3 regions of the Streptomyces sp. NPDC086549 genome follow, and region 3 is predicted to be linked to each of the others. Evidence: riboswitches for the same ligand, from Rfam matches in the RefSeq annotation. Region 3 holds a riboswitch; each other region holds the start of a gene.
The links. Region 3 has a riboswitch for cyclic di-AMP ahead of ACIPSA_RS32390 (C40 family peptidase). Riboswitches for the same ligand answer to the same signal wherever they lie in the genome.
Positions count from the first base shown of each region.

Region 1: another riboswitch for cyclic di-AMP. It lies ahead of ACIPSA_RS40680 (M23 family metallopeptidase); the one in region 3 lies ahead of ACIPSA_RS32390 (C40 family peptidase).
Region 2: another riboswitch for cyclic di-AMP. It lies ahead of ACIPSA_RS24590 (M23 family metallopeptidase); the one in region 3 lies ahead of ACIPSA_RS32390 (C40 family peptidase).

Region 1 is NZ_JBIVBS010000018.1:121,301-131,198, reverse strand. Features, by position in the region: gene ACIPSA_RS40710 (alkaline phosphatase family protein) at 1-485, opposite strand, end outside; gene ACIPSA_RS40705 (DUF5998 family protein) at 485-1,081, opposite strand; gene ACIPSA_RS40700 (hypothetical protein) at 1,083-1,496, opposite strand; gene ACIPSA_RS40695 (GNAT family N-acetyltransferase) at 1,514-4,342, opposite strand; gene ACIPSA_RS40690 (HPr family phosphocarrier protein) at 4,521-4,802, shown strand; gene ACIPSA_RS40685 (GntR family transcriptional regulator) at 4,949-5,644, opposite strand; gene ACIPSA_RS40680 (M23 family metallopeptidase) at 5,833-6,612, opposite strand; cyclic di-AMP (ydaO/yuaA leader) riboswitch at 6,625-6,788, opposite strand; gene ACIPSA_RS40675 (M16 family metallopeptidase) at 6,991-8,379, opposite strand; gene ACIPSA_RS40670 (M16 family metallopeptidase) at 8,376-9,779, opposite strand.
Region 2 is NZ_JBIVBS010000007.1:422,620-432,517, forward strand. Features, by position in the region: gene ACIPSA_RS24555 (ABC transporter permease) at 1-978, shown strand, start outside; gene ACIPSA_RS24560 (hypothetical protein) at 971-1,606, shown strand; gene ACIPSA_RS24565 (hypothetical protein) at 1,729-2,037, opposite strand; gene ribA (GTP cyclohydrolase II) at 2,810-3,445, opposite strand; gene ACIPSA_RS24575 (MarR family winged helix-turn-helix transcriptional regulator) at 3,549-4,064, opposite strand; gene ACIPSA_RS24580 (dihydrofolate reductase family protein) at 4,178-5,314, shown strand; tRNA gene ACIPSA_RS24585 (tRNA-Met) at 5,364-5,437, shown strand; cyclic di-AMP (ydaO/yuaA leader) riboswitch at 5,779-5,938, shown strand; gene ACIPSA_RS24590 (M23 family metallopeptidase) at 5,946-6,986, shown strand; gene ACIPSA_RS24595 (aldo/keto reductase) at 7,115-8,059, shown strand; gene ACIPSA_RS24600 (PrsW family intramembrane metalloprotease) at 8,085-9,398, opposite strand; gene trmB (tRNA (guanosine(46)-N7)-methyltransferase TrmB) at 9,409-9,898, opposite strand, start outside.
Region 3 is NZ_JBIVBS010000012.1:132,118-142,015, forward strand. Features, by position in the region: gene ACIPSA_RS32380 (ATP-dependent Clp protease proteolytic subunit) at 1-493, shown strand, start outside; gene ACIPSA_RS32385 (hypothetical protein) at 501-809, shown strand; cyclic di-AMP (ydaO/yuaA leader) riboswitch at 1,125-1,347, shown strand; gene ACIPSA_RS32390 (C40 family peptidase) at 1,351-1,824, shown strand; gene ACIPSA_RS32395 (LysE family translocator) at 1,894-2,520, opposite strand; gene ACIPSA_RS32400 (LysR family transcriptional regulator) at 2,653-3,576, shown strand; gene ACIPSA_RS32405 (ATP-binding protein) at 3,580-4,038, opposite strand; gene ACIPSA_RS32410 (helix-turn-helix domain-containing protein) at 4,252-5,118, shown strand; gene ACIPSA_RS32415 (DUF397 domain-containing protein) at 5,128-5,352, shown strand; gene ACIPSA_RS32420 (8-amino-7-oxononanoate synthase) at 5,429-6,556, opposite strand; gene bioB (biotin synthase BioB) at 6,704-7,936, shown strand; gene ACIPSA_RS32430 (adenosylmethionine--8-amino-7-oxononanoate transaminase) at 7,929-9,209, shown strand; gene bioD (dethiobiotin synthase) at 9,211-9,898, shown strand, end outside.

The DNA.
Region 1 (9,898 bases), on a different contig from region 3:
GCCTCGTGGGCCAGCTGGAAGACGGTGGGGTACGGCTGCCAGAGGCGCGGGGAGGTCCAGGGGTGCCAGCGGAGCTGGTTCATGAGCTCACCGGTCTCCGGATTCCGGGCCGTGTAGCCCGGCAGGCCGTGCGCGCCCGGCGGGAGGCCGGTGCCGACGGAGGCGAGGGAAGTCGCGGTGGTCGCCGGGAAGCCGGCGGTGAGCGGGCGTCCCGTGCCCCCGCGGGAGCTCGCGAGCAGCGAGGTCAGGAAGGGGGCCTCGTCCGGGTGCGCCCGGAGCTGCTCCCAGCCCAGGCCGTCGATCAGGAAGACGCAGTTCCGGTCGGCCGCGGTCAGCTCCGGGATCGCGGCGGTCATGCCCGGTACGGCCATACCGGCGGCCAGGGTGGGCAGGAGGTCGGCGAGCGAGCCGCTGCCGTACTCGGGGAGCGGGGCGGTGCCGAGGGCGAGCGGTTCCGGGTGGTCCCAGGAGGCGGGGTACGCCATCAGCGCGTGACGTCCGCTGTCGCCTCGGAGACGGCCTGCGCGAAGGCGAGCGCCTGGCGCACCGTCTCCGGGCCGTCCCCGGCCTCGCTGACGCGCAGGCTCAGGTCGTCCGCCGTCGAATTGCCCGTGTAGCCGTGGTCGGCCTCGCAGTTGGGGTCGCCGCAGGCGGCGGGCTCCAGGTCGATGCGGGAGACGGCACCCCAGCCGATGGTCAGCACGACTTCGCGGGGCAGCGTGCCCGGCGCGTACTGCTCGGGGTTGGCGACCACACGGCTCACCACGACGGACGAGATCCGGCCGAGCTTCACGGACTCCGTGGACGTCGTGGCGTACGGCGTCGGGGAGGTGCTGTCGGCGGCCTGCTCGTCGGTGTGGCTGACGATGAAGCGGTTGCCGGTGAGGACGAGCACGGTCACGTGCCGCCGCACCTCGTTCTGGTCGAACGTCGTCTCCTGGTGGACCAGGTACGACCGGATGGGCTCGCCGCCCACAGCGGCCTCCACCGCCTCGGCCACGAGGGCCGGGTAGTAGCCGCTGCGCTCGATCGCCGCGCGCAGCCCCTGGGTCGTCGTACTGGTCTTGGCCATGACGTCCATCCTAATCCGTGGGCAAGGGGGGTCCGGGCCAGTCGTGGGCGGCCGGTGCGGTCTCCTTACCCGGGCGCGGGTGCCGGGGCACGAACCCGGACAGGATGTCCAGCCGTTCCGCAGCAACCAGACAGGAGACGGGTTCCCGGCCGCCGGCGTCCGCTTCGAACGCGACCACGAAGGGCGGTGTTTCGCCGAGCGCCTCCGTGAGACGTGCCGTCTCCTCGGCCGTGGGCGGGCGGAAGACGGGGTCCTGGAAGCCTGGCGGACAGGACACGAAGGTCGGGGCGACGAAGACCAGCTCCAGACCGTGGTGGTGGGTGAGGTCGTACCCGGCCGCCAGGCGGAGCCGCCCCGCGTCCCAGGCGATCACTTCCCAGTCCCACCAGCTGCCGTCGGGCAGCTCCCGTCCGGCGATCTCCATGCGGCCGCCTCCCCCGTTCAGTAGGCCGGCAGCGTGCGCGGGCCGAGGTCGTCCCTGGCGGGCGGGGGCGCGAGCCGCACGGTGGCGCCGAGGACACTCAGGCCCTGGGGGGCCACGACGACCGGTTCCAGGGTGACCGCGACGACCTCGGGGTGGTCGTCGACCAGCCGGGACACCCGCAGCAGCAGCTCTTCGAGGGCGGGCGTGTCGACGGGGGTGGACCCGCGCCAGCCGAACAGTAGCGGTGCGGTCCGGATCGACCGCACCAGCGAAGTCGCCTCCCGGTCGGTGACCGGCACCAGCCGGTGCGCCATGTCACCCAGCAGCTGCGAGGCGGCTCCCGCGAGCCCGAAGGACAGCACGGCCCCGGCCGCCGGATCGATCACGGCCCGCACGATGGTGTCGACGCCCCGGGGCGCCATCGCCTGCACCACCGGCCGCAGCTCCTCCGGCTTCCCGAACAGGTCGGTCAACTCGGCGTATGCCCGGCGCAGTTGTTCCTCGTCCGCCAGGTCCAGCCGGACCCCGCCCAGGTCGGCGCGGTGCCGCAGATGGGGGGCGGTGGCCTTGAGGGCGACCGGGTAGCCGAGGGCACGGGCGGCTTCCGCGGCGGCGTCGGAGGTCGCGGCGGGCAGTGCGCGGCGGACGGGGACGCCGTATTTCCCCAGCAGCTCGCAGGTCTCCTCCGTCCCGAGGGTGAGCCCCTGGCCGCGCGCGAGCAGCCCGCCGATCAGCTCGGCAGCGCCCTTCTCGTCGATGTCGTCGTACTCGGGCACCTTCCCCGGGTCGGCGGCCTCCCGCCGCCACTGCGCGTACTTCACGGCTTCGCCGAGGGCACGGACGGCCCGCTCGGCGGCAGGGTAAGCAGGGATGAGGCGCGAGCAGCTCTGGGACGAGTCCTCCTGGACCGGTACCGTGCCGGGCGACACCTGTGCCGCCCCGGCGGCGGGCGGTCGTTCCGCGAGGCGGGCCGGTGCGGTGCTTGCCGCGGCCGACAGCGCCCCCGCGAGCCCGCCGAGCTCCACGTGCACGACGAGCACCGGCTTCGAGGGAGCGGCGGCGGCAGCGGACCGCAGTGCCTCGGCCAGTTCGGCGTCGTCGGGTGACCCCTCCCCGATGGCCGGTATGGCCGTCACGACCACCGCGTCGCACGAATCGTCGGCCAGCGCCCGCGACAGCGCCTGCCGGAAGTCCTCCGCGGTGGCCCCGGTGGTCAGATCGAGCGGACGCGACGGCCGCAGCCCCTCGGACAGACACACGTCGTACGTCAGCAGGCCCAGGGACTCCGAGTTCCCCAGGATCGCCACCCGCGGCCCGGAGGGCAGCGGCTGCCGTGCCAGCAGCAGGCCCGCGTCCACCAGCTCGGTGATCGTGTCGACCCGGATCACGCCCGCCTGCCGGAGCAGCGCGGACACGGTCGCGTGCGGCAGGCGCGTGGCCCGTACCGCGTGCCCCTGCGGAGCGGATCCCGCCCCCTGGACCACGACCAGCGGTTTCGCCGCCGCCGTCCGCCGGGCGAGGCGGGTGAACTTGCGCGGATTGCCGATGGACTCCAGGTACATGAGGACGACGTCGGTGTCGGGGTCGTCGTACCAGTACTGGATGACGTCGTTGCCGGACACGTCCGCACGGTTGCCGGACGACACGAAGGTGGACACGCCCGTGACCCCGGTCACCCCACCCCCGCGCCGGTGGAGCCGGGACAGCAGCGCGATGCCGATGGCTCCGGACTGGGCGAAGAGCCCGATCCGGCCGGGGCGGGGCAGCTCCGGTGCCAGGGATGCGTTGAGCCGCACCTCCTCGGAGGTGTTGACGATCCCGAAGGCGTTCGGCCCGATGATCCGCATGCCGTACGTGCGCGCGTGCCGTACGAGTTCGCGCTGCCGCTCGCGGCCCTCGGGCCCGCTCTCCGCGTACCCGGCGGAGAGTACGACGAGTCCCTGCACGCCGTGTTCCCCGCACTCGGTGACCACTTCGGGGACGCGTTCGGCCGGTACGGCGACGACCACGAGGTCGACCGGGCCTTCGATGTCCCGCACCGAGCGGTGGGCGGGCACGCCGTCGATCTCCTTCAGTTCCTCCGGGAAGGCCTTGTTCACGGCGTGCAGGCGGCCGGTGAACCCCGCGTCCCGGAGGTTGCCGAGGACGCCGCGGCCCACCCCGCCGGGCGTGCGGCCGACTCCGACGACCGCGACGGAACCGGGCGCGAGGAGCCGTCGTACGGACCGTGCCTCCGCGCGTTGCTCCCGCGCGCGCTGCACGGCGAGCGAGCGGTCGGTGGGTTCGAGGTCGAACTCCAGGCGTACGACGCCGTCCTCGAAGCTGCGTTTCTGGGTGTACCCGGCGTCCGTGAACACCTTGATCATCTTGCTGTTGGCGGGCAGCACCTCGGCGGCGAAGCGACGGATGTCACGCTCGCGCGCGACGGCCGCGATGTGTTCGAGGAGGGCCGAGGCGACCCCGCGGCCCTGGTGCGCGTCCTGCACCAGGAAGGCGACCTCTGCCTCGTCGGCGGGCGCGGAGGCGGGCAGGCCGTCGGCACCAATGCGGTCATAGCGTACGGTTGCGATGAACTCGCCGCCGATCGTGGCGGCGAGTCCCACCCTGTCCACAAAGTCGTGGTGCGTGAAGCGGTGGACGTCCTTGGCGGACAGTCGTGGGTACGGCGCGAAGAAGCGGTAGTACTTCGACTCGTCCGAGACCTGCTCGTAGAAACTGACCAGGCGGTCGGCGTCATCAACGGTGATGGGCCGGATGCGCGCGGTACCCCCGTCGCGCAGCACCACGTCCGCCTCCCAGTGGGCGGGGTACTCGTGCCGGTCCTGCCGGCCCGCCGAGGTCTGCATGGGCCCCAGAGTACGGCTCGCGTCGGACAACGGCGCGAGGCAGTCTGTGGAGGACGGAAGTCGGATCGAGGCCGAGGTCCGACGCCACCTCCGGAGCGGGACACAGGACCGCTCCGGACATGCTTCACGATGTGGGAAACTGGTCTAGACAACCCTGAAAAGTGAAGGGCAGCATCACATGGCTGAGCGCCGCGTCAACGTCGGCTGGGCCGAGGGCCTCCACGCCCGCCCCGCCTCCATCTTCGTCCGGGCCGCCACGGCCTCCGGCATCCCCGTGACGATCGCCAAGGCCGACGGCAACCCCGTCAACGCGGCCTCCATGCTCGCCGTTCTGGGCCTGGGCGCCCAGGGCGGCGAGGAGATCGTCCTCGCCTCCGACGCCGAGGGTGCGGACATCGCCCTGGACCGTCTCGCGAAGCTGGTCGCCGAGGGTCTCGAGGAACTGCCCGAGACCGTCTGAGCCACCGCACCGAACGCCGGAGCCGCGTCAGCCCTTTCGGACGGCGCGGCTCCGCCGTATTCTCGCAGAAATTCCAGGCATGCAAGAATTAGGGCAACAGAAATACGCGTCCGCCGAATAACACCTCTTTGTATACGGCGTCCGTGTTAATGCCGCGGACCCGAGATGTTTACGGCATGTTGCGAAGTCCTCACACGTTCCAGCCGGTCGCCACCGCCGGGAAAACGGAGCCGGTGCGCGGATGTCGCGCGCTCGGCGTGCAGCGCCGTGATCGCCCGCGCGCGCTCCCCGTCGCCGCGCGCCACCGCGTCCACGACGGCACCGTGCTCCGCCCAGGACTCCACCGGGTTGGCGGGCGCCTCCACCGCGTACATCCAGGCGATCTTGTGCCGCAACTGGGTCAGCATCGAGGTCAGGGCGTGGCTGCCGGAGGCCTGGGCGAGCGTCTCGTGGAACCAGCCGCCCAGCGAGCGCAGATCCTCGCTGCTGCCGCTCCTGGCCCGCTCCTGGCCCAGCCTGACAAGGCCGCGCAGCACCTTGAGATGGGCCTCGGTGCGCCGCTGCGCGGCCCGGGCGGCGCCGAGCGGCTCCAGGAGCATGCGCATCTCCAGCAGGTCGGCGGCCTCCTGCTCGGTCGGTTCGGCGACGCACGCGCCCGCGTGCCGCCGGGTCACCACGAAGCCCTCGGCTTCCAGCGTGCGCAGGGCCTCACGGACGGGGACGCGTGAGACGCCGTAGCGGCGGGCCAGGAGTTCCTCGGTGAGCCGGCTGCCGCGCTCGTAGACACCCGCGACGATGTCGTCCCGGATCGCCGTGCATACCGAGTGCGCCGGAATACGCATGACCGACCTCCGCCTTAATCCCCGTGAAACGTCGCCGCTTGACGTGTGTTCCGTGACTCTATTGCAATGAGCGGGAATTTCCGACGGCGAGCCGGAATCCATGGATATTTTTTGGACAGCGGCGCGTTCGAAACGACGAAAGCCCCGGCTCGGGGAGCCGGGGCTTCGGAAAGCGGTGCGCCGTGTCCTCAGACGTTCACGCCGTGCTTGCGGAGGTAGGCGACGGGGTCGACGTCCGAGCCGTACTCCGGGGTCGTCCGGGCCTCGAAGTGGAGGTGCGGTCCGGTGACGTTGCCGGTCGCGCCGGAGAGGCCGATCTGCTGGCCGGGGACGACCTTCTGCCCCACGGAGACGCCGATGGACGACAGATGGCCGTACTGGGTGTACATGCCGTCGGCCATCCGGATCACGATCTGGTTCCCGTACGCCCCGCCCCAGCCGGTCGACACGACCGTGCCGGAGCCGACCGCGTGCACCGCGGTGCCGCTCGCGGCGTGGAAGTCGATGCCGGTGTGGGAGCCGGAGGACCACAGGGAACTGCTGGCCTGGTAGCCGGTGGAGACGTACGAGTTCGCGATCGGCGCCACGAACGCGTTGAGGCGCTCGCGCTCGGCCTCGCGGGCGGCGCGCACCTTGGCCTCGCGCTCCTTCTCGGCCAGCGCGGCGGCCTTCTTGCGGGCGGCCTCCTCTGCGGCCTTCTTGCTCGCGGCGTCCTCGGCCGCCTTCTCCTCGGCGGCCTGCGTCTGGGCGGCGGCCTGGGCGTCGATCTGCTCGGCGACCGAGTCGCCGATGGTGATGACGGGGGTGAGGCCGGTGTCCTCGACGGACGGCTCGGCGGCGAGCGCCGGGGCGGCCAGGGTGCCGATGGCGCCGGTGGTGGCGAGGGCAGCGACGCTCGCCGCGCCGACGGTGGTGCGGTGCATGCGGCTGGGACGGCGGTGCTTCCCGGTGGCCCGCGTGAACGCCATGTAGTGGCTGGTCCTTTCCTTCCCTCTCGCCTACCGGGTTAGCTGACGGGTTCGGAACAGGAAGGTCTCCTACGGACCCCCTCGCGGCGCGCGGGCGTCCGATTCACCCCAGGGGACTGCTGTGGGTCCCCGGCTCCCCTGGCTCGCGCCGTACGGGGACTCGGCGATGACTGTCCGGTGCCGCGGGTGCGGCGCACTGCCCGACGAACAGCCTGGACGACGCTATGCGGGCGGTCTTTCAATCCCCAAACCGATCCCGGCTTTTGTAGCGCATCCCACAGGGCAGACAGGCAACCTCCGCCTCAATTCGGACATCTTGGGGGAACACGCGTGGGCCCTGACGACCCGTCGGTCATCAGGGCCCACGCGCGCGTGCCCCTACTCGGCGGAAACGACGGTGACTTCTCCGATGCCGAGGGCCTCGACCGGCTCCTTGATCTGGGCGGCGTCACCCACGAGTACCGTCACCAGACGGTCCACCGGGAAGGCGTTCACCACCGCGGCGGTGGCCTCCACGGTGCCGGTGGCGGCGAGCTGCTGGTACAACGCAGCCTGGTAGTCGTCGGGCAGGTACTGCTCGACCTGGTCGGCCAGCGTGCTCGCCACGGCCGCCGCGGTCTCGTACTTCAGCGGCGCGACCCCCACGAGGTTCTGCACGGCGACGTCGCGCTCGGGGTCGGTGAGGCCCTCCTCGGCGAGCTTGCGCAGCACCGCCCACAGGTCCTCCAGCGCGGGACCGGTGTTCGGGGTGTCCACGGAGCCGCTGATGGCGAGCATCGAGGCACCCGTGCCGTCCGGGGCGGACCTCAGGACCTGCCCGAACGAACGCACACCGTAGGTGTAGCCCTTCTCCTCGCGCAGGACGCGGTCCAGGCGGGAGGTCAGGGTGCCGCCGAGGCAGTACGTGCCGAGCACCTGGGCGGCCCACACGCGGTCGTGCCGGTCCGCGCCGACACGGCCGATGAGCAGCTGCGTCTGGACGGCCCCCGGACGGTCCACGATGACGACCCGGCCGGTGTCGTCGGCGGTCACCGGCGGCACCGGCCGCGGCTGCGCCGTGGAGCCGGTCCAGCCGCCCAGGGTGTCGCCGAGCAGTTCGTCGAGATCGATGCCGGTGAGGTCGCCGACGATCACGGCGGTGGCCGTGGCGGGCCGGACGTGCCGCTCGTAGAAGGCGCGTACGGCCGCCGCGTCGAGCTTCTCGACCGTCTCCTCTGTGCCCTGGCGCGGGCGCGACATGCGCGAGGTCGGCGGGAACAGCTCCTTGGAGAGTTCCTTGGCCGCGCGGCGGGAGGGGTTCGCCAGCTCGTGCGGGATCTCGTCGAGGCGGTTGCGGACCAGCCGCTCGACCTCGCTGTCGGCGAACGCGGGCGTCCTGAGGGCGTCGGCGAGCAGGCCGAGCGCCTTGCCGAGGCGGGAGGCCGGGACCTCCAGGCTCAGGCGGACGCCCGGGTGGTCGGCGTGCGCGTCCAGGGTGGCGCCGCAGCGCTCCAGCTCGGCGGCGAACTCCTCGGCGGAGTGTTTGTCGGTGCCCTCGGAGAAGGCCCGCGCCATGATCGTGGCGACGCCGTCGAAACCGGCCGGCTCGGCGTCCAGCGGTGCGTCCAGGAGCACCTCGACGGCGATGACCTGCTGGCCGGGGCGGTGGCAGCGCAGAACGGTCAGGCCGTTCTCCAGCGTGCCGCGCTCGGGGGCCGGGAAGGCCCACGGCTTCGCCTCGCCCGCGTGGGGCTGGGGGTGGAATTCCATCGCGGCGAGCTCGGTCACTTGGCCGCCTCCTCGTGGTCGTCGCCGGCTTCGACGGTGGCTTCGGACTCCGGGTCCTCGGGAAAGTCCTCGTCCTCGGTGTGCTGCGCGGACTCGGCGGAGAGGGGCTCGTAGACGAGCACCGCGCGGTTGTCCGGGCGAAGGCGGGCCTGGGCGACCTCCCGGACCTCCTCCGGGGTCACCGCCAGGACGCGCTGGACAGCGGTGAGGGCGAGCTGCGGGTCGCCGAACAGGACCGCGTAGCGGCACAGCTCGTCGGCGCGGCCCGCGACCGTGCCGAGCCGGTCCAGCCACTCGCGCTCCAGTTGCGCCTGGGCGCGCTCCATCTCCTCGGACGTGGGGCCCTCCTCCGCGAAGCGGGCGAGCTCCTCGTCGATGGCGGCCTCGATGACCGGCACCTCGACATCACCGGAGGTCTTCACGTCCAGCCAGCCCAGGGAGGGCGCCCCGGCCAGCCGCAGCAGGCCGAACCCGGCCGCGACGGCCGTACGGTCACGCCGTACGAGCCGGTTGTAGAGGCGGGAGGACTCGCCGCCGCCGATGATGGTGAGCGCCACGTCGGCCGCGTCCGCCGCGCGCGTGCCGTCCTGCGGGAGCCGGTAGGCGGCCATCAGAGCCCGCGCCGGAACCTCCTCCACGACGACCTCGCGCAGCTGCCCGCCGATGACGTCCGGCAGCGAGCCGTCGCGGGGCTCGGGCTTGCCGTCGTGGCCGGGGATCGAGCCGAAGTACTTCTCGATCCAGGCGAGGGTCTGCTCCGGGTCGATGTCGCCGACCACCGAGAGCACGGCGTTGTTCGGCGCGTAGTACGTCCGGAAGAACCGGCGCGCGTCCTCCAGAGTGGCCGCGTCCAGATCGGCCATCGAGCCGATCGGCGTGTGGTGGTACGGGTGGCCCTCCGGGTAGGCGAGGGCGGTCAGCCGCTCGAAGGCGGTGCCATAGGGAACGTTGTCGTAGCGCTGCCGGCGCTCGTTCTTGACGACGTCCCGCTGGTTCTCCATGGACTCGTCGTCGAGGGCGGCGAGCAGCGAGCCCATGCGGTCGGCCTCCAGCCAGAGGGCGAGCTCCAGCTGGTGGGCGGGCATGGTCTCGAAGTAGTTGGTGCGCTCGAAGCTGGTGGTGCCGTTGAGCGAGCCGCCGGCGCCCTGCACGAGCTCGAAGTGGCCGTTGCCCTTCACCTGTGCGGAGCCCTGGAACATCAGGTGCTCGAAAAGGTGAGCCAGGCCGGTACGTCCCTTGACTTCGTGACGGGAGCCGACGTCGTACCAGAGGCACACCGCCGCGACCGGGGTCAGGTGGTCCTCGGAGAGCACCACGCGCAGACCATTGGCCAGGCGGTGCTCGGTCGCTGTCAGGCCCCCGGAGCCTGCCTCGGCTTCGGTCGTGTGACCCATGGGCATGTACGTCCCTTCGATCGCGGAAGCGGTCGTGAAACCGCGGTCTTCCTGCCAGTCCTGCCACTGTATGCAAGCGGCCGGAGCCTCGGTGAAGTTCCCGCCGGACGTACGCCCACAGCGGA
Region 2 (9,898 bases), on a different contig from region 3:
GCCGTTTACGGCGCCGCCGCCTACGTCGTGGGCGCGGCGGTTGCCGCCGCAGTCAGTTACCGCGACGCCGGACCCGGATTCCTGTGGCCCAGCTACCTGCTGCTGGGGGCGGCGCTCATCGTTCTGTGCATCGCCGTCGGCCACCTCGCCGGGCGCTGGTTCCCGTCCGCTTTCGCCGCCCCGGTCATCAGCGGTCTGGCCTGCTTCGTGGTGGTGACGATGAACGGCGGCCCGGTGCAGGCCGGTCTGTTCGTGCTCTCCGGCGCCCCTGCGGTGGAAGTGACTCCGCAGAGTCTCGCCATTCGATGGGCTCTGGCGCTGTCCGCGGTGGCCGTCGCCGTTCTCACGCCCCGCACGCTGCCCGGATACACCGGCGAACGCGGGAAGGTGAGCGCCAGGCTGCCGGCCATCGGCTGCTCGGTGCTGGTCGTCGCGTGCCTGGCGGGCGTGGTGACGGCAGGACCGGTGCAGACGGCGCGGGCGAATCCGAGTACTCCGCTGTGCACGCGTACCGAGCCGAAGATCTGCGTATGGCCCGAAGAGCGGATGTACCTGCCGCGCCTCGAGGCGATGGCCAGGCGCGTGTCCGAACTTCCTCCCTTCATCAAAACCCCCTCGGTGTTCTACGAGGAAGGACTGAGGGGCAGCAAGGGGCAGGACACCGACTTCACGATCTTCGAAGGGTCCATGTGGGAGGTGGCCGACAGCATGTCCATCGCCATCACCCGGACGTCCACTCCCCGCTTCTGCGAGGCAACGGACAGCAAGGCCGACGACCGGCGCATGATGGCGTACTTCGAGCTCGACTCGTGGCTCACAGCCCGGGTCTCGGGCGCTGGACGACCGTCCGACATCCACGGGGGGCCGCCCGGTGTCGACCAGAGGGCGATCGCAAAGCTGATCAAGCGACCCGAGTCGGTGCAGGAGGACTGGGCGAAGAAGTGGTTCAAGGTGATCGAGGGTACGCGCTGTGCCTGATCTCAGTGAGTCCTGGATCCGCTACCTGCAGGCTCATCGCTTCCGCGGAATCGCTGTCGGCGGGGCGCTGGTGATCGTGTGTGATGTGGCGTTCGGGTCCGCCCGGCTCGTTTTCCCCTTCAGCGGCGGCGGATCCGCAATTCCTCTGAGACATGAAATTCCCCTGGCCCTGGCCGTGATCGCCGTAAGCGGCCTCGGCAGCGCCATGGACTCCCTGGAGGAGACGGCGGCGAAGGGCTTCAGGCGGGTCGAGATCGCCGGACTCGTCGGGGCCGTCTCAGTGGCGGCGCTGCTGCTCGTCGCGGCAGAAGCGCTCGTGAGCCCCGTGGACACCGTTCTGCTGCTCCTCCGCGGCTTGCTGATCTGGGTCGGGCTCGCCCTGTTGTCCGGGCGGGTATGGGGATGGCGACTTTCCTGGATCCTTCCGCTGGTCACCCTGTTCCCCCTGACGTACTGGCAGGTCGACGGCCTGGGACGGTTCCGGTGGTGGGACTGGACGGATCAGCCCGGATCCTCGGCTCCCTGCTGGGGAATCGCAATCGGCAGCCTGCTTGCGGGCGGGGTCGCGATGGCGCTGACTCCATGGCGCGTCATCCGGTTGCGGCGCGTATTTCTGCGGGGCAGGTAGCGGGCAGAGGAATTGATTGCGGCGTACGCGATCCTCTGATCGTCCATGCGTACGCCCGATGGACGCACTGCAGGGGTGCCCCGAGTCGGGACACCCCTGCAGTGCTGATCTCGCCTCGCGTCTTACGAGTGAATCTTGAAATTGATCCAGGACCTGTTGGCGGAGATGGTGCACTCCGCGTAGCCCCAACCGTCGTGGGAGGAGTCCTTGTGGAAGTAGTACCAGACCGACGAGTCTCCGCCGAGGGCGCAGTCGACCTCGTTCTGGAAGTCACCGGTACGCGTCACCGTCTGGCAGTGTCCGAGGGACCCGGTGTTGCCCCAGCTGGAATAGCAGCCGTACAACTTGCTGCTCGTGCCGGCCAGCGCGTCCGGGGCGGTCACCGCGACGGCTGCCGCGGCCAGACCCGCGATCGCAAGCGCTTGCGCCATCGTCTTCCGTGCTCGCGTCGCGGATCGAGTGAGCTCCGCCATATTCATTTCTCCTGATGTGCAGACCGGCGGCGGGTCGGGATAGCGACGTTGCCCCGCCGTCACCCCAACCGTTGTTCCGCTGCCGGTGGTTGGCTGAAAGGCGTGAGCGGTGGAACGCTCGCGCCACCTGTCATGATCGCATCAGGATGTCCGTTTCGCAACGACAACGGAGCGAGGGCTGTCCGATATTGATCAGAACGGCAGGTGCTCCGGGCCGCTCCGTGTATGAGTGAACTTGCGGTGGTGGCTCGGCAGTTGTCGCCGTCGGCGCGGAAGGCTCTTCGGCTGCGGGCGGTGGCGGTGGCGGTGTCAGCGGCGGGCCGGACTCGCGAGGGTGTCGCGGCGGTGTTCCAGGTTCCGGGCCCTTGGAGGCCGTTGAGGCTGTCCCGCTGGGGTAGGCGTTTGCCCGCCGTCCCTAGAGGCTGAGCGGGAGTGGGTCCTGGTGCCAGGACTGCTGCTCAGCCGCGTGTCCCGAACGGTGTTGGGCACGCTGGTCGCCCGCGTTCGCTCCGCGTCCGGACGCCGGGCGTAGTCCGGTCCTGTCCGGAAACCCAGGGAGTGTCCGTGACAACCACGCTGGGTGAAGTTCATTCCGTGAAGCGCCGGACCGTCGCGCTCACGTCTCGAGTCCCACAGGGCCTACGGCAGAGCCCCGGTCCGGATCTTGTCCGAACCGGGGCTCGTTTCGTGTGCAGAGGCGCCGTGTGCAGAGGCGTCGGCGTGGAGCCGATCAGCCCACGCCGAGCTCCGTCAGTTCGCCCAGCGGCAGCGTGTGCTGGGTCTGCAGGACCTTCGCCCGCAGATAGCGGACGTTGTGGGCGGTGGTGAAGACGCCCGTCGGGACGCGGTCGTGGACGGCGATGCCGAGGGTGCGCAGCTGCTGCGACTTGTCGGGGTTGTTGGAGAGGAGGTCGAGCTCCTCGATGCCGAGAGCCTGCAGCATCTGGGCGGCGGCCGTGTAGTCGCGGGCGTCCTCGGGGAGGCCGAGGGCGGCGTTCGCCTCGTACGTGTCCAGGCCCTGGTCCTGGAGGGCGTACGCGTCGAGCTTGTTGTAGAGGCCGATGCCGCGGCCCTCCTGACGGAGGTAGAGCAGGACGCCGCCGCGGTCGGCGATGCGCTCGACCGCCTCGCGCAGCTGCGGGCCGCAGTCGCAGCGGGCCGAGCCGAAGACGTCGCCGGTCAGGCACTCGGAGTGCAGGCGGACCAGCGGGACGGGGCCGGGCTCGCCGAGGACGACGGCGACGTGCTCCTGGCCGTCCGCCAGGCCGTGGAAGGTGACGAGTTCGGCGTCGACGCTGTAACCGTCGTGGAAGCGCAGCGGTACCCGGACGCGGGCGCGCGGCGTGGCGGCGGGGGTGTCGGGCATGCGGGTCTCCCGGGTGCAAGGAGTTTCAGATTTGAAGCAGATGCCGGAACCCTACCCCATGCTTTAAATTTGAAGCAACCGATTTGCGGATCTGATGCCGGTGTCACGAACAGGACTTGGGCGACCGGCGCCGCCACGGCACGTCGTCCGACGCGCACCCCGCGTCCTCGCCCTGGAGCGCGTCGGCGACCGAGCCGAAGATCTCCTCCAGCTGCCGCACCTGCTCGGGGCTGAGGTGGTCGAAGAGGGAGGCGCGTACGGTCGCCACGTGACCCGGTGCCGCACGTTCCAGAACGGCCATCCCGTCGTCGGTCAGCGCGGCGGTGCTGCCCCGCTTGTCGGTCGGGCACCCCTCACGCCGTACCAGGCCGTCCTTCTCCAGCCGGGTCACGGCGTACGTCAGCCGACTCCGGGTGATCTTCGACTTCTCCGCGAGGTCGGTCATGCGCAGCTTGTGCTCCGGCGCCTCGGAGAGGTTGGCCAGGATGGAGTAGTACAGGTGCGGCATACCGGTGTCCTGCTGGAGCTGCCGGTCGATCGCGTCCTCCAGGAGCAGGCTGCCGGCCATGTAGGCGCGCCAGGCGCTCTGCTCCTCGGGGGTGAGCCAGCGGGTCGTCATGCCGCCAGTGTAAGTTTGTTTCAAACTTGAACCAAGACCGCACGTCAGTCCTCGTCCATCAGTCCCCCTCCATCAGTCCTCGTCCGTCAGCCTTCGTCAAGGAGAGCGCGTCGATGCCGTACCCGTACGTCCTGTTGTCCGCCGCCGTCTCCCTCGACGGCTACCTGGACGACACCGGCCCCGAGCGGCTCCTGCTCTCCAGCCCGGCCGACTTCGACCGGGTCGACGAGGTGCGCGCGTCGGTCGACGCGATCCTGGTCGGCGCCGGCACGATCCGCGCCGACAATCCGCGCCTCCTGGTCAACTCGCCCGAGCGGCGGGCCGCCCGCCTGGCCGCAGGCCGGCCCGAGTACCCCCTCAAGGTCACCGTCAGCGGCTCCGGCGATCTGGACCCGGACGCGAAGTTCTGGCACACGGGCGGCGAGAAGGTCCTCTACACGACGGAGAAGGGCGCCGAACGCGCACGGGGACTCGGCCTCGCCGCCGACATCGTCCCGCTGGGCCCCGACCTCGACTGGCGAGCACTGCTCACGCACCTGTACGCGGAGCGCGGGGTGCGCCGCCTGATGGTCGAGGGCGGCGGCACCATCCACACCCAGCTGCTGCGCCAAGGCCTCGCCGACGAACTCCAGCTGGTCCTCGCCCCGCTCTTCGTGGGGGATCCGGGGGCGCCCCGGCTGTTCGGCCCCGGGGGCTACCAGGGCGGGCGGCTGCGGCTCGCGGAGACGCGCCGCATCGAGGACGTCGTGCTGATGCGCTACGAGCCGACAGCGCCCGGCACCGGGGCGTCGGTCACCGCGGCGGACCGGCACTGGATGCGCATCGCCTGCGAGCTGGCGGCGCTGTGCCCGCCCTCGGAGACGGCGTTCAGCGTGGGCGCGGTCGTGGTCGCCGCGGACGGGACCGAGCTGGCGCGGGGCCACTCGCGGGAGGGCGACGACCCGGTCGTGCACGCCGAGGAGGCGGCGCTGGCCAAGATCGACCCGGCCGACCCGAGGCTGGCCGCCGCCACGGTGTACAGCAGCCTGGAGCCCTGCGCCCGGCGGGCCTCGCGGCCCGCTCCCTGCGCGCGGCTGATCCTGGAGGCGGGGGTACGGCGGGTGGTCACCGCATGGCGGGAGCCGGACACGTTCGTGGCGGGGGCCGACGGCAGCGGGCTGCTGGCGGGCCAGGGCGTCGACGTCGTCGTACTGCCCGAGTACGAGGGCCGGGCCAAGGCGCCGAACCGCCATCTGCTGGCCCGCGAATAAACCCGTGCACTTGCACCCCTGAGCATGGCGTATGCTTAAGGCACACCGACGCGGGGTGGAGCAGCTCGGTAGCTCGCTGGGCTCATAACCCAGAGGTCGCAGGTTCAAATCCTGTCCCCGCTACTCAAGGCTCAGGGCCGGAATCCAGTACACGGATTCCGGCCCTGAGTGTTTGCTGTGTTTTCTGTGTGTTCCGTGAACCAGCCCGTGGACCGGCCCGTGAACCAGTCCGAATATCACGAAGAGTGACCGGATGGCAGCCCTCCGCGTAACATCCGAGTCACCATCAAAACCGCGGTGACTCATGTACCGCGGTCAACTCGCCCGTTTTTCGCCGGTCATGGCGTGTAAGTCCCGCACGAAAAACATTAACGATCAAGCAGAACAGCTTGGAATCTGACACGGGGGTCTATTAACGTTCGATAACGCAGCGCGGTCGTCCCAGCCGTCACAAGAGTCGGCTCCGTGCGCACGCGCCGAATCCCGCGAGGGAACCGGGGAACCACCACCTTGGGGTGAATCACGCGGAAGCCGCCGTGGAGCAACGGCCGGTATACGCGCGTAGGAGACCTTCCTGCTCCGAACCCGTCAGCTAACCCGGTAGGCGGCGGAAGGAAAGGAGTGCGCCCGCGTGGCGTCCAACCGGCCTGCCCCCACAGCCCCGTTCGTGCCGAGTGAGCACACCGAGACCTTCGGTTACGGCAGCTACCGCACCGACGAGGGCCCCTGGGAGGAATGGAACCCCACCGAGGAGTCCATCAGCCCGGTACGCGGCCGGCACCGCGTCGCCAAGCAGCGCGGCGGCGGCGGACTCGCCCGCAGCTCCACGGTCCTGGGCGTCGGCGTCATAGCCGCCGTCGGCGCGGGCGGCATGGCCAGCGCCAACACCGGCAAGCCGCCGGTGTCCATCTCCATGCCCGACCTGCCCTCCGTCGGCTCCCTGCTCGGCGACGACGCCTCCTCGGACGCCCCCAAGGGCTCCGCCACCCCCCTCAGCAACGTCGGCATGACCTCCGCCGACAGCGCCCAGGGCGCCTCCGACGCCGGTGAGGCGCTGCGCAACCGCATCATGGCCCAGGCCGAGAGGCAGCAGGGCCAGGTCGACAGCAAGGCCGCCGCCGCTGTCGTGGCCGCCGCCGACAAGCAGGTCGCCGACGCGGCCGCCAAGGCGGAGAAGGCCGCCGCGGCCAAGGCCGCCGACAGCAAGGCGGCGGCGGAGGCCGCGGCCAAGAAGAAGGCCGAGGCCGAGCGGCTGGCCCGGCTGGCCAAGCAGTACACGCTGCCGACCTCCTCGTACACGATCACCTCGACCTTCGGTGAGGCCGGCGCCATGTGGTCGTCCGGCTACCACACCGGCCTCGACTTCGCCGCGCCCACGGGCACGCTCATCAAGGCCATTCACAGCGGCACGATCACCGAGGCGGGCTGGGCAGGCTCCTACGGCTACCGCACGATCCTCACCCTCGACGACGGCACCGAGCTGTGGTTCTGCCACCAGTCCTCGATCAGCGTCTCGGTCGGGCAGAAGGTCGGCACCGGCGACGTCATCGGCCGCGTGGGCGCCACCGGCAACGTCACCGGCCCGCACCTGCACCTGGAGGTCCACCCCGGCGGCCAGGCCACCGGCATCGACCCGATGACGTGGCTCCGCAGCAGGGGCGTCAACCCCTGAGACACCTCTTCGATCCCCGGCAGTCCTGACGACACCCCCCCGACGTCAGGGCTGCCGGTCAGGTGTTTACGGGATCTTTGCGGGTGCGTCCGGAATCTTCCGTTCTGCTGTGGCCGTTGTCACAGAACATGACTTCCCTTCGTAAACTCGGCTCCTCCGACCTCGAGGTCTTCCCGCTCGCCCTCGGCGGCAACGTCTTCGGGTGGACCGCCGACGAGGCCTCCTCCTTCGCCGTCCTGGACGCCTACGCGGCCGCCGGCGGCAATTTCGTCGACACCGCGGACTCCTACTCGGCGTGGGTCGAGGGCCACACGGGCGGCGAGTCCGAGACGATCGTCGGCAAGTGGACCAAGGCCCGCGGCAACCGTTCCGACGTGGTGATCGCGACCAAGGTGAGCCAGCACCCCGATTTCCAGGGCCTGTCCGCCGCGAACATCAGGGCCGCGGCCGACGCCTCCCTCCGCCGCCTGGACACCGACTACATCGATCTCTACTACACCCACTTCGACAAGCCCGAAGTGCCGGTCGAGGAGATCATCGGCGCGCTGGACGAGCTGGTGAAGGCGGGCAAGGTACGGCACATTGCCGCCTCCAACATCACCCCGGAGCGCCTCCAGGCCTCCCTGGACTTCTCCGACCGCGAGGGCCTGGCGCGGTACGTGGCGCTCCAGCCGCACTACAACCTCGTCTCCCGCGACACCTACGAGGGCCCCCTGCAGGACGTCGTCATCCGCAGCGGCCTCGCGGCCGTCCCGTACTTCGCCCTGGCCGCCGGCTTCCTCACGGGCAAGTACCGGCCCGGTACGACGGTGGACAGCGCGCGTGCCCAGGGCGCCGCGAAGCACCTCGCCACCGAGCGCGGCCCACGGGTGCTCACCGCGCTGGACGAGATCGCCGCCGCGCACGGGGCTCCTGTCGCCACGGTCGCCCTCGCCTGGCTGGCCGCCCAGCCGACGGTGACGGCCCCGATCGCCTCGGCACGCACGGTGGAGCAGCTTCCGGCGCTGCTGGAAGTGGCCGAGCTGCGGCTGTCGGAGGAGGAACTGGGGAGGCTGACGGAGGCGTCGGCGTAACCGGCCTGCCGTTCCTGCCGGCCCGCTACGACCGGTAGGGGTTGTATGCGGGATACGGCGCCGTCGGGTATCCGTACGGGAGTGGCATCCCGTACGGCACCGGTGGCCCGTACACCGGCCGTGGCGCGGCCGTCCGTGCCGCGTACTCCATCGCCGGACGTGCGACGTGCCGCAGCTCCCACAGCTCCGCGAGCAACTCCCGCTCCCGTGCCACGTAGTCGGCCCCCGCACGGCCCCGCAGCCCGCGGCGCCGCAGGAACGCCAGCTTCGTCGCGTACGCCTCGTACTGCCCCACGGCGCGCGCCGCCGGCTTGCCCAGGTGGTGGCCGGCGTAGTCCCGGGCCATCTGGCGCGCCCGCATCGAGCCGAGCACGAACGGCTCGGCGGGGCCCAGCCACCCGGCGAAGACGTACGCCGGCAGCTCCTCCCGTACGGTCCGCAGCTCGCGCTGCCGCGTCCAGATCGCCAGCCAGGTCAGCAGCCCGAACGAGGGCACCATGAACGCCCCGTACACGGCGAAGAATCCGTACGGTCCGAAGGTCGAGGAGCCGTTCCAGAACGCGTGCATGCTCATCGCGAGCAGCAGTCCGCCGAGCGGCAGCAGCACGCGCCGCACGTGCTGCCGCTCGGCGGAGAGCGCGGCGATGCCGAAGCCGATGCCGGTGAGAACGGTGAAGAGGGGGTGCGCGAACGGGGACATGACGACGCGCACGAAGAAGGTGGCGGCGGTGACGGAGGCGATGCCGCGGTCGCCGGTCAGCTGGTCGGTGCCGAAGGCGGTGCCGAGATAGAGGATGTTCTCGGTGAAGGCGAACCCGGTGGCGGTGACCCCCGCTATCACCACGCCGTCCACGATCCCGGTGAAGTCCCGTCTGCGGAACAGGAAGACGAGGAGCACGGCCGCCGCTTTGGAGGACTCCTCCACGATGGGTGCGATGACGGTGGCGCCGAGGGTGTCGGCGCCGGCCGGGTCGGCGGTGGCCGTGGCTATCCACCTCGTCGCGAAGCTGTTGGCCACGATGGCTATCAGCGCCGCCGCGCAGGCGCCCCACGCGAACGCGAAGAGTGTGTTCCGCCAGGGCCCGGGTTCGACCCGGTCGAGCCAGCGGAAGGCGGCTATGAGCAGCGGCACCGGCAGCACGGCGAGGCCGATTCCGACCAGGAACCCTTCCGTGCCGGTCTGTTCGCGCACGAGCGCGAGGATGACGAGCCCGGAGAGCGCGAGCAGGGTGATCAGTGCCCCGTACCGCACCCATTTGCGCTGCCACCAGTGAGGGTGCCGGAGCGCACCGTCGACCGGGTCGGTGGGGTGCGTCGGATACGGGGGGAAGGTGGCCACGGCATTGACCCTAACGTCGCTGCTGCTCCCGGTGCTGTACGCGTCGGAAGAGCAGATCGTTCACCACATGACCCTTGTCCAGTCCCTGGCCCTCGAAACGGGTCAGCGGCCGGAAGTCGGGACGCGGCGCGAAACCGCCGTCCGGCCGGGTGTTCTCGAAGTCCGGGTGGGCGGTCAGTACTTCCAGCATCTGTTCCGCGTACGGCTCCCAGTCCGTCGCGCAGTGCACGATCGCCCCCGGCCTGAGGCGGGTCGCGGCGAGGCTGAGGAACTCCGGCTGGATCAACCGCCGCTTGTGGTGCCGCTTCTTGGGCCAGGGGTCGGGGAAGTAGACGCGCAGTCCGTCGAGCGAGTCGGGGACGAGCATCTCGCGGAGCAGGATGATCGCGTCGCCGTTCGCGACGCGGACGTTGGACAGCCCGCCCTGGTCGGCGAGGTTGAGCAGGTTGCCCTGCCCCGGGGTGTGCACGTCGACGGCGAGGATGTTGAGGTCGGGGTTG
Region 3 (9,898 bases):
CGATGTGATGGCGCAGTTCATGCACCTCGAGCACGCCGACCCCGACCGCGGCATCTCGCTGTACCTGAACTCGCCGGGCGGCTCGTTCAGTGCGATGGCGGCGATCTACGACACGATGCGGTACATCAACTGCGACGTGGAGACGATCTGCCTGGGGCAGGCCGGCTCGTCCGCCGCGGTCCTGCTCGCCGCCGGCACGCCGGGCAAGCGGTTCGCGCTGCCGGGCGCGCGCATGCTGCTCCGGCAGCCGTCGCTGCCCGAGCCGGTGGAGGGGCAGCCGAGCGACCTCGACATCCAGGCCAGGGAGTTGGACCGGGTCCGCGTACTCCTCGAAGGAATGCTCGTTCAGCACACGGGACGCAGTCCGCAGCAGGTCCACGAGGATCTGGAGCGGGACCTGATCCTGGACGCGCGAGGCGCGCTGGAATACGGGCTGGTGGACGGGATCATCCCCAGCCGCAAGGCGTCCCGCACCGCGCCGGGCGGAAGGTGAGCCGCCGATGCTGCCTCCGGAGCTGCCGCCCCTGCCCGCCCTGACCCGGGCCGAGGGCGAACTGATCGACCGTTACCTCGACGCGGTCGACCTGCTGGGCCGGATCAACCCGGCACAGCACGGGGACACGTACCGCGGGCTGCGGGCCGCCCAGGCGCTGGTCCGTACCGCGGCGGACCTGCGTGACGCGCTGGCCCTGATGCACCAGCGGGGCGAGAGGGAACTGCACGCGGACACTCTCGCGCGGGCGATGCGGGTGCTGGACGGCGAGCGCCGCACCGCGCGGGTCACCGTCCCGCCCGTTGGCGCGGGTTGACGCACGCCCGTCCGGTGCCGATCCCGTGCGGAGTTGAAACGGCCCAAAAGGCTTACCCCCGTTCGGAGTAGTCGAGCGTCCGTTCGTGAGGCCGTCGGAGTTGCGCAACACGCCTGCCCGAGACGGACGGTGAGGTGCTTCGATGCTGGTCCGGAGGTCCTTCACCCCCTCGATCATGACTCGAACACAGCAGTGTCCACCCGAACGGGTGAGTGGTGAGTAACGCCACAAATCCCCGATTCCATTGGGTATTTCGGACACCTGTGAGTGAAGATCCCTGTCTGACGACAAGCCCCCGCCACACCGGCGGGGCGGTCCGGGCGGACGCCGAATCCTGCCGCCGCCCGGATGACCGGTCGACAGGAGTGGATCGGCAGGAGTGGAGGACCCAAGCAAGACGGGTCGCCGGAACGGATGTTCGTTCGTCTGTTTGTTCGTTCCGAGCAGCCCTTGGGGTGAAGCCGTGGCAACACGGCCGGGCAACTTCGCCAGCCCGAATCCGACAGGTCATCCTTCACAGGCGGCTGACGAAGGGTTGCGCATGACTGCGCTCAATCGTGTCCCGTCGCTCATGGCCCGGGCCGGTACGGCCTCGGCCCTCACCATCGCCGCCGTGGGCGGCTCGATCGTGGTCCCGGGTGTCGCCACCGACGCCTCGGCCGCGACGATGGCGACGAAGGCACTCCAGGTCGCGGCCTCCAAGAAGGGGTCGCCCTACAAGTGGGGCGCCACCGGGCCGCGGAGGTTCGACTGCTCCGGGCTGACGCTGTACTCGTACAAGAAGGCGGGCAAGGCCCTGCCCCGTACGGCCGCCCAGCAGTACAACAAGACGCACCACATCTCGGCCAGGAGCCGCAAGGCCGGAGACCTGGTGTTCTTCCACTCTGGCTCCAGCGTCTACCACGTCGGCATCTACGCCGGCAAAGGGAAGATCTGGCACGCCCCGAAGAGCGGGGACGTGGTGAAGCTGGAGAAGATCTGGACGAGGAGCGTCTGGTACGGCCGGGTCAGCTGACCCGCCGAGGGGGTGACGGCTCCTGCCGGGCCGCCACCCCTTCGGTTCCCGGCCCGGCCTGATGCGGTGTCACGCCAGGAGCGTCAGGACCGGTTCGACGAGCAGGGCCGCGCCCAGGGCCGTCAGCGCGACTCCGGTGCCCGTCTGCAGGACCCTGGCGGCCCGCGGCCGGCGCAGCCACCGGCCGAGACGGTCGACCAGCAGGGCCACCACCTGGAACCAGGCCAGCGCCAGCGCGCACACGATCAGCGCGAGCAGCAGCGTCCTGGGGAGCGCCGCGTGGCCCGACGGGACGAACTGCGGCAGCAGGCTCAGGAAGGTCAGTGAGGCCTTGGGGTTGAGGACGTTGGTGACGAATCCCTGCCTGAGGGGGCGCGTCTTGGCCGCCGCGGCCGCCTCGGGCTCCCCCGTGGGCCCGCGCAGCGTCCACAGGGTCCGGACGCCGAGATGGAGGACGTAGGCGCCGCCCAGCAGCTGCAGCGCGCGGAACAGCGCCGGAACGGCCACCAGCACGGTGGCGACCCCGGCGACCGCCAGCGTGGTGTGCACCAGGAGCCCTCCCGCGATGCCGAGCGCGCAGACCGCGCCGGCCTGGCGGGAGACCAACGCGTTGCGTACGACGACCGTGAAGTCCGCACCCGGCATGGCGACGAGTCCGGCCGCGATGCCGGTGAAGGCGATGAGCTGTCCATCCATGGCGTCCAGCCTGCCCGGCCGAGGCCTTCAGCAGGTATTTCGAATAGTCTGGGTAGTCCTTAAGCAATCCTTTGGGCTCGCGCCTTCAGGCACGCGCCTTCAGACAGGCACCTCCAGGCAGGCGATCCGGCCATGTACGACCCGACACGACTCGCGGCCCTCGTCGCCGTCGCGGAAGCGGGATCGATCACCCGTGCCGCGGAGCGCCTCGGCTACACGCCTCCCGCGCTCTCCCAGCAGCTGGCCAAGCTGGAACGGGAGGCGGGCACGGCGCTGCTCGTCCGCCACCACCGTGGGGCACGGCTGACGGACGCCGGTGAGCTGCTGGCGGCACGGGCCCGCCGGGTCCTCGACGAGCTGGAGCAGGCCCGGCACGAGCTGGCGCGGCTGGCCGGGGTGTCGGGCGGCGCCCTCCGGCTGGGAACCTTTCCCACCGCGGGCGTCCATCTGCTTCCGCCGGCGCTCAGCGCGTTCCGCCGGGCGCATCCGCACGTCGAGCTGTCGGTCGCGGACTACGACCCTCCGGCGGGCATGACGGCGGTGGCGGCCGGGGAGGTGGACCTGGCCCTGACGCACACGTATCACCCGGCCGAGTCCGTCCCCGTGCCGTCCTCGGTCGGCCTGGAGCCGGTCCTGGTCGAGGAGCTGGTGCTGGTGACCTCCCCGGGTCACGAACTGAGCAGCGCCTCCTCCCGGCTTCCGCTGGCCGGGCTCGCCGGGCAGCCGCTGGTCAGCATGGCGCCGCACCATGCGGCCCGGCGTGCGGTGGAGGCCCTCCTGGTCGAGGCCGGGGCCGCTCCGGCGCTGCTGGTGCCGACCCCCGGGTACGCCGTGGTGTGCGCGCTGGTGAGTGCCGGGCTCGGGGTGGCGGTCGTACCGGAGATGGTGGCCCGGACGGCGGTGACTCCGGTCGGGGTGCGCCCGCTGGAAGGGGGAGAGTTGCGGCGTACGATCTCGGTCGCGTACCGGGCCGACGGCTCGACGCCCGCCGCGGACGCCTTCCGGGCCCTGCTGCGGGGCGCGTTCGGGCGTGCGCACCAGACACAGGGGGTGTGAGTGCTACGGCTCCTGTTGTCCCGCGGCCGTGACCGGCTGGGCCGGTACTGTCCAGGGCAGTTCGATGGAGACGGTCTTGCCGCCCTCGCGGGTGGGCCGGACCCGTAGCTTGCCACCGCACTCGACGGTGAGCCAGCGGATGATGACCATGCCCCGGCCGTTGTCCTGCTGGACAGCTGCGGGGAGTCTCTTCGGGAAGCGCGGATGGCTGTCGGTGACGCCGATGCGCAGGTGTTCGTCGCGGTCGAGCGCGATGTCCACCGTGAAGGTGGGTGACTGCCCGAAGGTGTGCTGTACGGCATTGGTGGTGAGTTCGGAGACGATGAGCCGGATGGTGTCGGCCACTTCCGTGTCCGGGGGCAGGCCCCATTCCGCGAGGGTGGCGATCACGTAGGAGCGGGCGGCGGAGACCGAGGCGGGATCGCTCGGCAGAGTGATGGATGCTTCCAGATGGTCTGCCATGGCGACGTCGTCCCTTTCCCACGGGACCGGAGTCCGACACTGTGCGGATGGTTCGAGTACGGTCCCGGACTGGTGCTTCGTCGCCAGACTGCCATTACCGCGCCGGTCACGGGTGGCGATCCACCAAGATATGCATATATCTGTCGCTCGAAGCGGTGAACTCTGCGACGGCAGACCGTATTTGGGCGACTCGGAAGGAGTAAGGAGTAGCCCATGCAGAACGGTCCCGCGGTGCGCCGCCGGAAACTGGGCGCCGAACTGCGCATGCAGCGCACCGAGGCGGGTCTCACGAGCGGTGAGGCGGCCCGGCTGGTGGGCTGGCACCAGTCGAAAGTAAGCCGTATCGAAACGGGCGCCAGTGGGGTGAAACCAGCCGATGTGCGGTTACTCCTGGACGCCTATGGCGTGACGGACGGCCAACTGCGCGAGCTGCTCATGGTGTTGGCGGGATCGGACGACGTCGGCGGCCGTCATCACTGGTGGCACGCCTATCGCGGGGTACTGCCGCACACCTACCGGGACTTCATCAGCCTGGAGTCGCAGGCGAGCGGGATGCGCACGCTGGAGACGTCGGTGGTCCCGGGACTGCTGCAGACGCCGGAGTACGCGCGGGCGGTGACCCGGGCGGCCGTGGGCGGGCTCGACGACGCCGAGGAGCGGCTGGACGCGCTGGTGGAGGTGCGGCTGGCCCGGCAGGACGTGCTGCGGTCGGAGCCGCCGCTGGAGCTGAGCGCCGTGCTGGACGAGGCGGTGCTGCGACGGGAGGTCGGTGGTCCGGACGTCATGGCGCGGCAGCTGGAGCGCCTGCTGGAGGCGGCACGTCTGCCCCAAGTGAGGCTTCAGGTCTTGCCGTTCGCCGCCGGAGCGCACATCGGCATCACCGGCCCTTTCGTTATCTTCTCATTTCCGAGCACATCTGATCTGGACGTGGTTGTTCTCGACCAGTTGACGAGTAGCCTCTATCTCGAACGGAAAGAAGACCTCCAGGCCTACTCCGAGGCCTTCAACACCCTTCAGATCCACGCCCTTTCACCCGAGGAATCGTTGGATTACATCGCCGGGATAGGTGACGGCTCATAAGGAGGCACCATGACTGCACTGCCTCGGCACGTACCTTCCAGTACCGATCTGCACGGCGTGCGGTGGCTGCGCAGCAGCTACAGCACCGGAGCGAACAACTGCGTGGAGACGGCACAGCCGCTCTCCGGTCCGCTGACCGGACTGCTCGCCGTGCGCGACTCCAAGGACCCGGCCGGACCCGCGCTGCTCTTCTCCCCCGGGAGCTGGGCGGGTTTCCTGACCACGGTCAGCTGATCCCCGGACACCCCGACCCGACCGACTCCTACTGATCCGACTCAGCCCAGGCGGCGCACGGCCGTGTCACGCCGACTCATGGTCGCGTCTCGCCGATCACACGTACAGCGCGTTCGATCTCGGCCTCGGAGAGGTCCGCGCGGGCGGTCAGCCTGAGCCGTGAGATGCCGTCGGGCACGGAAGGAGGACGGAAGCAGCCCACGGACAGGCCTGCCGTACGGCAGTCGGCCGCCCAGCGCACCGCCCCCTCGGGGGACGGCGCACGCACGGAGACCACCGCGGCGTCCGGACGTACCGCTTCCAGACCCGCGGCGGTCAGGCGTGCGTGCAGCTCGGTGGCCACCTGGCGGGCCCGCGCCGCCCGCGCCGGCTCGCGGCGCAGCAGCCTGAGGGCTGCCAGGGCCGCGCCGACCGAGGCGGGGGCCAGGCCCGTGTCGAAGATGAACGTCCGTGCCGCGTTGACCAGGTGGTCGATCACCCGGGCGGGACCGAGCACGGCGCCGCCCTGGCTGCCCAGCGACTTGGACAGGGTGACGGTCACGACGACGTCCTCGGCGCCCGCGAGTCCGGCCGCGTTCGGCGCTCCTCTGCCACCGTCCCCGAGAACGCCCAGCCCGTGGGCGTCGTCGACGAGCAGCCCCGAGCCGTGCTCCCGGCAGGCCTCGGCGAGCGCGGCCAGCGGCGCGGCGTCCCCGTCGACCGAGAACACCGTGTCGGAGACGACGACCGCGGGCCCCTCGCGCGTGCCGAGCGCCTTGCGCACCGCGTCCGGGTCGGCGTGCCCGACGACCTGCGTGGTGCCGCGGGCCAGCCGGCAGCCGTCGATCAGGGAGGCGTGGTTGCCGGCGTCGGAGACGATCAGGGAGCCGTGCGGGCCCAGCGTGGTGACCGCGGCGAGGTTGGCGGCGTATCCGGAGGAGAAGACCAGGGCGGCTTCGAAGCCGCAGAAGTCGGCGAGCTCGCGCTCGAGCTCGGTGTGCAGCTCGGTGGTGCCGGTGACCAGCCGGGAGCCGGTCGAGCCGCCGCCCCAGGTCCGTGCCGCGGCCGCGGCTCCTTCGGTGACCTCGGGGTGGTGGGCCAGCCCCAGGTAGTCGTTGCCCGCCAGGTCGAGGAGCGGCGAATCCGCGACACGGGGACGCAGCGTCCGTACGAGTCCGGCGCGGCGGCGTTGCTCCGCCTGGTCGTCGATCCAGCCGAACGCCATGGGTCCTCCGGGGCATTTGTAGGTAGCGGACAGACACTAGCCGGACGACCAGCCGCCCAGGGTGTGGCAATACCCACACGGTGATCCGTCTCCGTTGTGCAAACTCTCCTTGGCCCGGGGCGGTCCCGTAGGACAGGATCGGACCTCATGGACCTGCTGAACACGCTGGTGGACAAGGGGCTTCGGCGCGAGCTGCCGACCCGCGAGGAAGCACTCGCCGTGCTCGCCACCTCCGACGACGACGTGCTCGATGTGGTGGCCGCGGCCGGCAAGGTGCGCCGGCACTGGTTCGGCCGGCGCGTGAAACTTAACTACCTGGTCAACCTCAAGTCCGGCTTGTGCCCGGAGGACTGCTCGTACTGCTCGCAGCGGCTCGGCTCCACGGCCGGCATCCTGAAGTACACCTGGCTCAAGCCCGACGAGGCCTCCGAGGCCGCCGCCGCGGGCCTGGCCGGAGGCGCCAAGCGCGTGTGCCTGGTGGCCAGCGGACGCGGCCCGACGGACCGGGACGTGGACCGGGTGTCGGACACCATCAAGGCGATCAAGGAGCAGAACGAGGGCGTCGAGGTGTGCGCGTGCCTCGGTCTGCTCTCGGACGGTCAGGCCGAACGGCTGCGCGAGGCGGGCGCGGACGCGTACAACCACAACCTCAACACCTCCGAGGAAACGTACGCGGACATCACGACCACGCACACGTACGCCGACCGGGTGGACACGGTGCAGAAGGCCCATGCGGCCGGTCTGTCCGCGTGCTCCGGTCTGATCGCGGGCATGGGCGAGAGCGACGAGGACCTGGTGGACGTGGTCTTCTCGCTGCGCGAGCTCGACCCGGACTCCGTTCCGGTGAACTTCCTGATCCCGTTCGAGGGCACCCCGCTCGCCAAGGAGTGGAACCTCACCCCGCAGCGGTGTCTGCGCATCCTGGCGATGGTCCGGTTCGTCTGCCCGGACGCCGAGGTGCGGATCGCGGGCGGCCGCGAGGTGCACCTGCGCACCATGCAGCCCCTCGCCCTGAACCTGGCCAACTCGATCTTCCTCGGTGACTACCTCACCAGCGAGGGCCAGGCGGGCAAGGCCGACCTGGAGATGATCGCGGACGCCGGTTTCGAGGTGGAGGGCGCCGACCAGGTGACGCTTCCGGAGCACCGGGCGAGCGCCGGGGGCGGGTGCGGTTCGCACGCCGAGGCGGGCTGCGGGTCGCACGAGGGCGGTGGCTGCGGCTCGCACGAGGGCGCGGGCTGCGGCTCCCACGAGGGCGGCGGTCTCTGCGGTTCCGTCGCCGCGTCGGTGGACGCCGCCGCGTCGGCGAACGAGCCGCGCACGGATCTGGTCTCCGTCCGTCGCCGGGGCGCCGGAACGGATCTCGCACCCAATGCCTGACCTGAGCGTGCCCGAGCTGCTGGAGCTCGACCGGCGGCACGTGTGGCATCCGTACGGCCCGATGCCCGGGCGCGTCGAACCGCTCGTCGTGGAGGCGGCGAGCGGGGTCCGGCTGAGGCTGGCGGACGGCTCGGGCGAACTCGTCGACGGCATGTCGTCCTGGTGGTCGGCGATCCACGGCTACAACCACCCGGTGCTCAACGAGGCCGTGCAGGGGCAGCTCGGGCGGATGAGTCACGTGATGTTCGGCGGGCTCACGCACGAGCCCGCCGTACGCCTCGCGAAGCTCCTTGTCGACATGTCACCGGACGGCCTCGAACATGTCTTCCTCGCGGACTCCGGCTCGGTGTCGGTCGAGGTCGCGGTCAAGATGTGCCTGCAGTACTGGCGTTCGCTCGGCCGTCCGGAGAAGCGGCGCCTGCTGACCTGGCGGGGCGGCTACCACGGCGACACCTGGCAGCCGATGGCGGTCTGCGACCCCGACGGGGGCATGCACGAGCTGTGGACCGGCATCCTTCCGCGCCAGGTGTTCGCGGACGCGCCGCCCGCGGACTACGAGGAGTCGTACGCCGAGCATCTGCGCGCGGCGGTCGAACGGCATGCCGGCGAACTGGCCGCGGTGATCGTCGAGCCGGTGGTGCAGGGCGCGGGCGGGATGCGCTTCCACTCCCCCGCCTATCTGCGGGTGCTGCGCGAGGCGTGCGACGCGCACGACGTGCTGTTGGTGTTCGACGAGATCGCGACGGGATTCGGCCGGACGGGCGCGTTGTTCGCGGCCGACCACGCGGCGGTGGCGCCGGACGTGATGTGCGTGGGCAAAGCGCTCACCGGCGGCTACCTGACCATGGCGGCGACGCTGTGCAGCTCACGGGTGGCCGACGGCATCTCGCAGGGCGAGGTGCCGGTGCTGGCCCACGGTCCGACGTTCATGGGCAATCCGCTGGCGGCTGCCGTCGCCTGTGCCTCGATCGGACTGCTGCTCGGGCAGGACTGGCAGGCCGAGGTCAAGCGGATCGAGATGGGCCTGCGGGAGGGTCTCGCCGAGGTGGCGGACCGGCCGGGGGTGAAGGACGTACGCGTCCTCGGCGCGATCGGGGTCGTGCAGCTCGACCATCAGGTGGACATGGCGGCGGCCACCCGGGCGGCCGTGCGGGAGGGCGTGTGGCTGCGGCCGTTCCGCGACATGATCTACACGATGCCGCCGTACGTCACCGGCGACGCGGACCTGGCACGGATCGCGCGCGCGGTGTGCGCGGCGGCGCGGGAGGGATGAGATGCCGGTACTGGTGATCACGGGCACGGGCACGGAGGTCGGCAAGACGGTCACGACCGCCGCGGTGGCCGCCGCCGCGCTCGCGGCCGGACGGTCGGTGGCCGTGCTGAAAGCCGCGCAGACCGGCGTACGGCCGGACGAGCGCGGGGACGCCGACGAGGTCGTGCGCCTCGCCGGCGCGGTGACGGCGACCGAACTGGCCCGCTACCCGGATCCGTTGGCTCCCGGCACGGCGGCGCGGCGGGCGGGTCTCGTTCCCGTGCACCCGCACGAGGTGGCCGAGGCCGCGGCCAAGCTGGCCACCGACCACGACCTGGTGCTGGTCGAGGGGGCGGGCGGGCTGCTCGTACGGTTCGACGCGGCGGGCGGCACGCTGGCGGACGCGGCCCGGCTGCTGAACGCGCCCGTGCTGGTCGTCGCCAGCGCCGGGCTCGGCACCCTGAACACCACGGAGCTGACGTCGCGTGAACTGCGGTCCCGGGAGATCGGGCTGCTCGGTGTGGTGATCGGCAGCTGGCCGGAGGCGCCCGATCTCGCCTCGCGCTGCAACCTCGCGGACCTGCCGGAGGTGGCCGGGGCCCCGCTGCTGGGCGCGCTGCCCGCCGGGGCCGGGGCGCTCGCGCCGGCCGACTTCCGTACGGCGGCTCCCGGTTGGCTGTCACCTCGGCTGGACGGAAGCTGGGACGCGG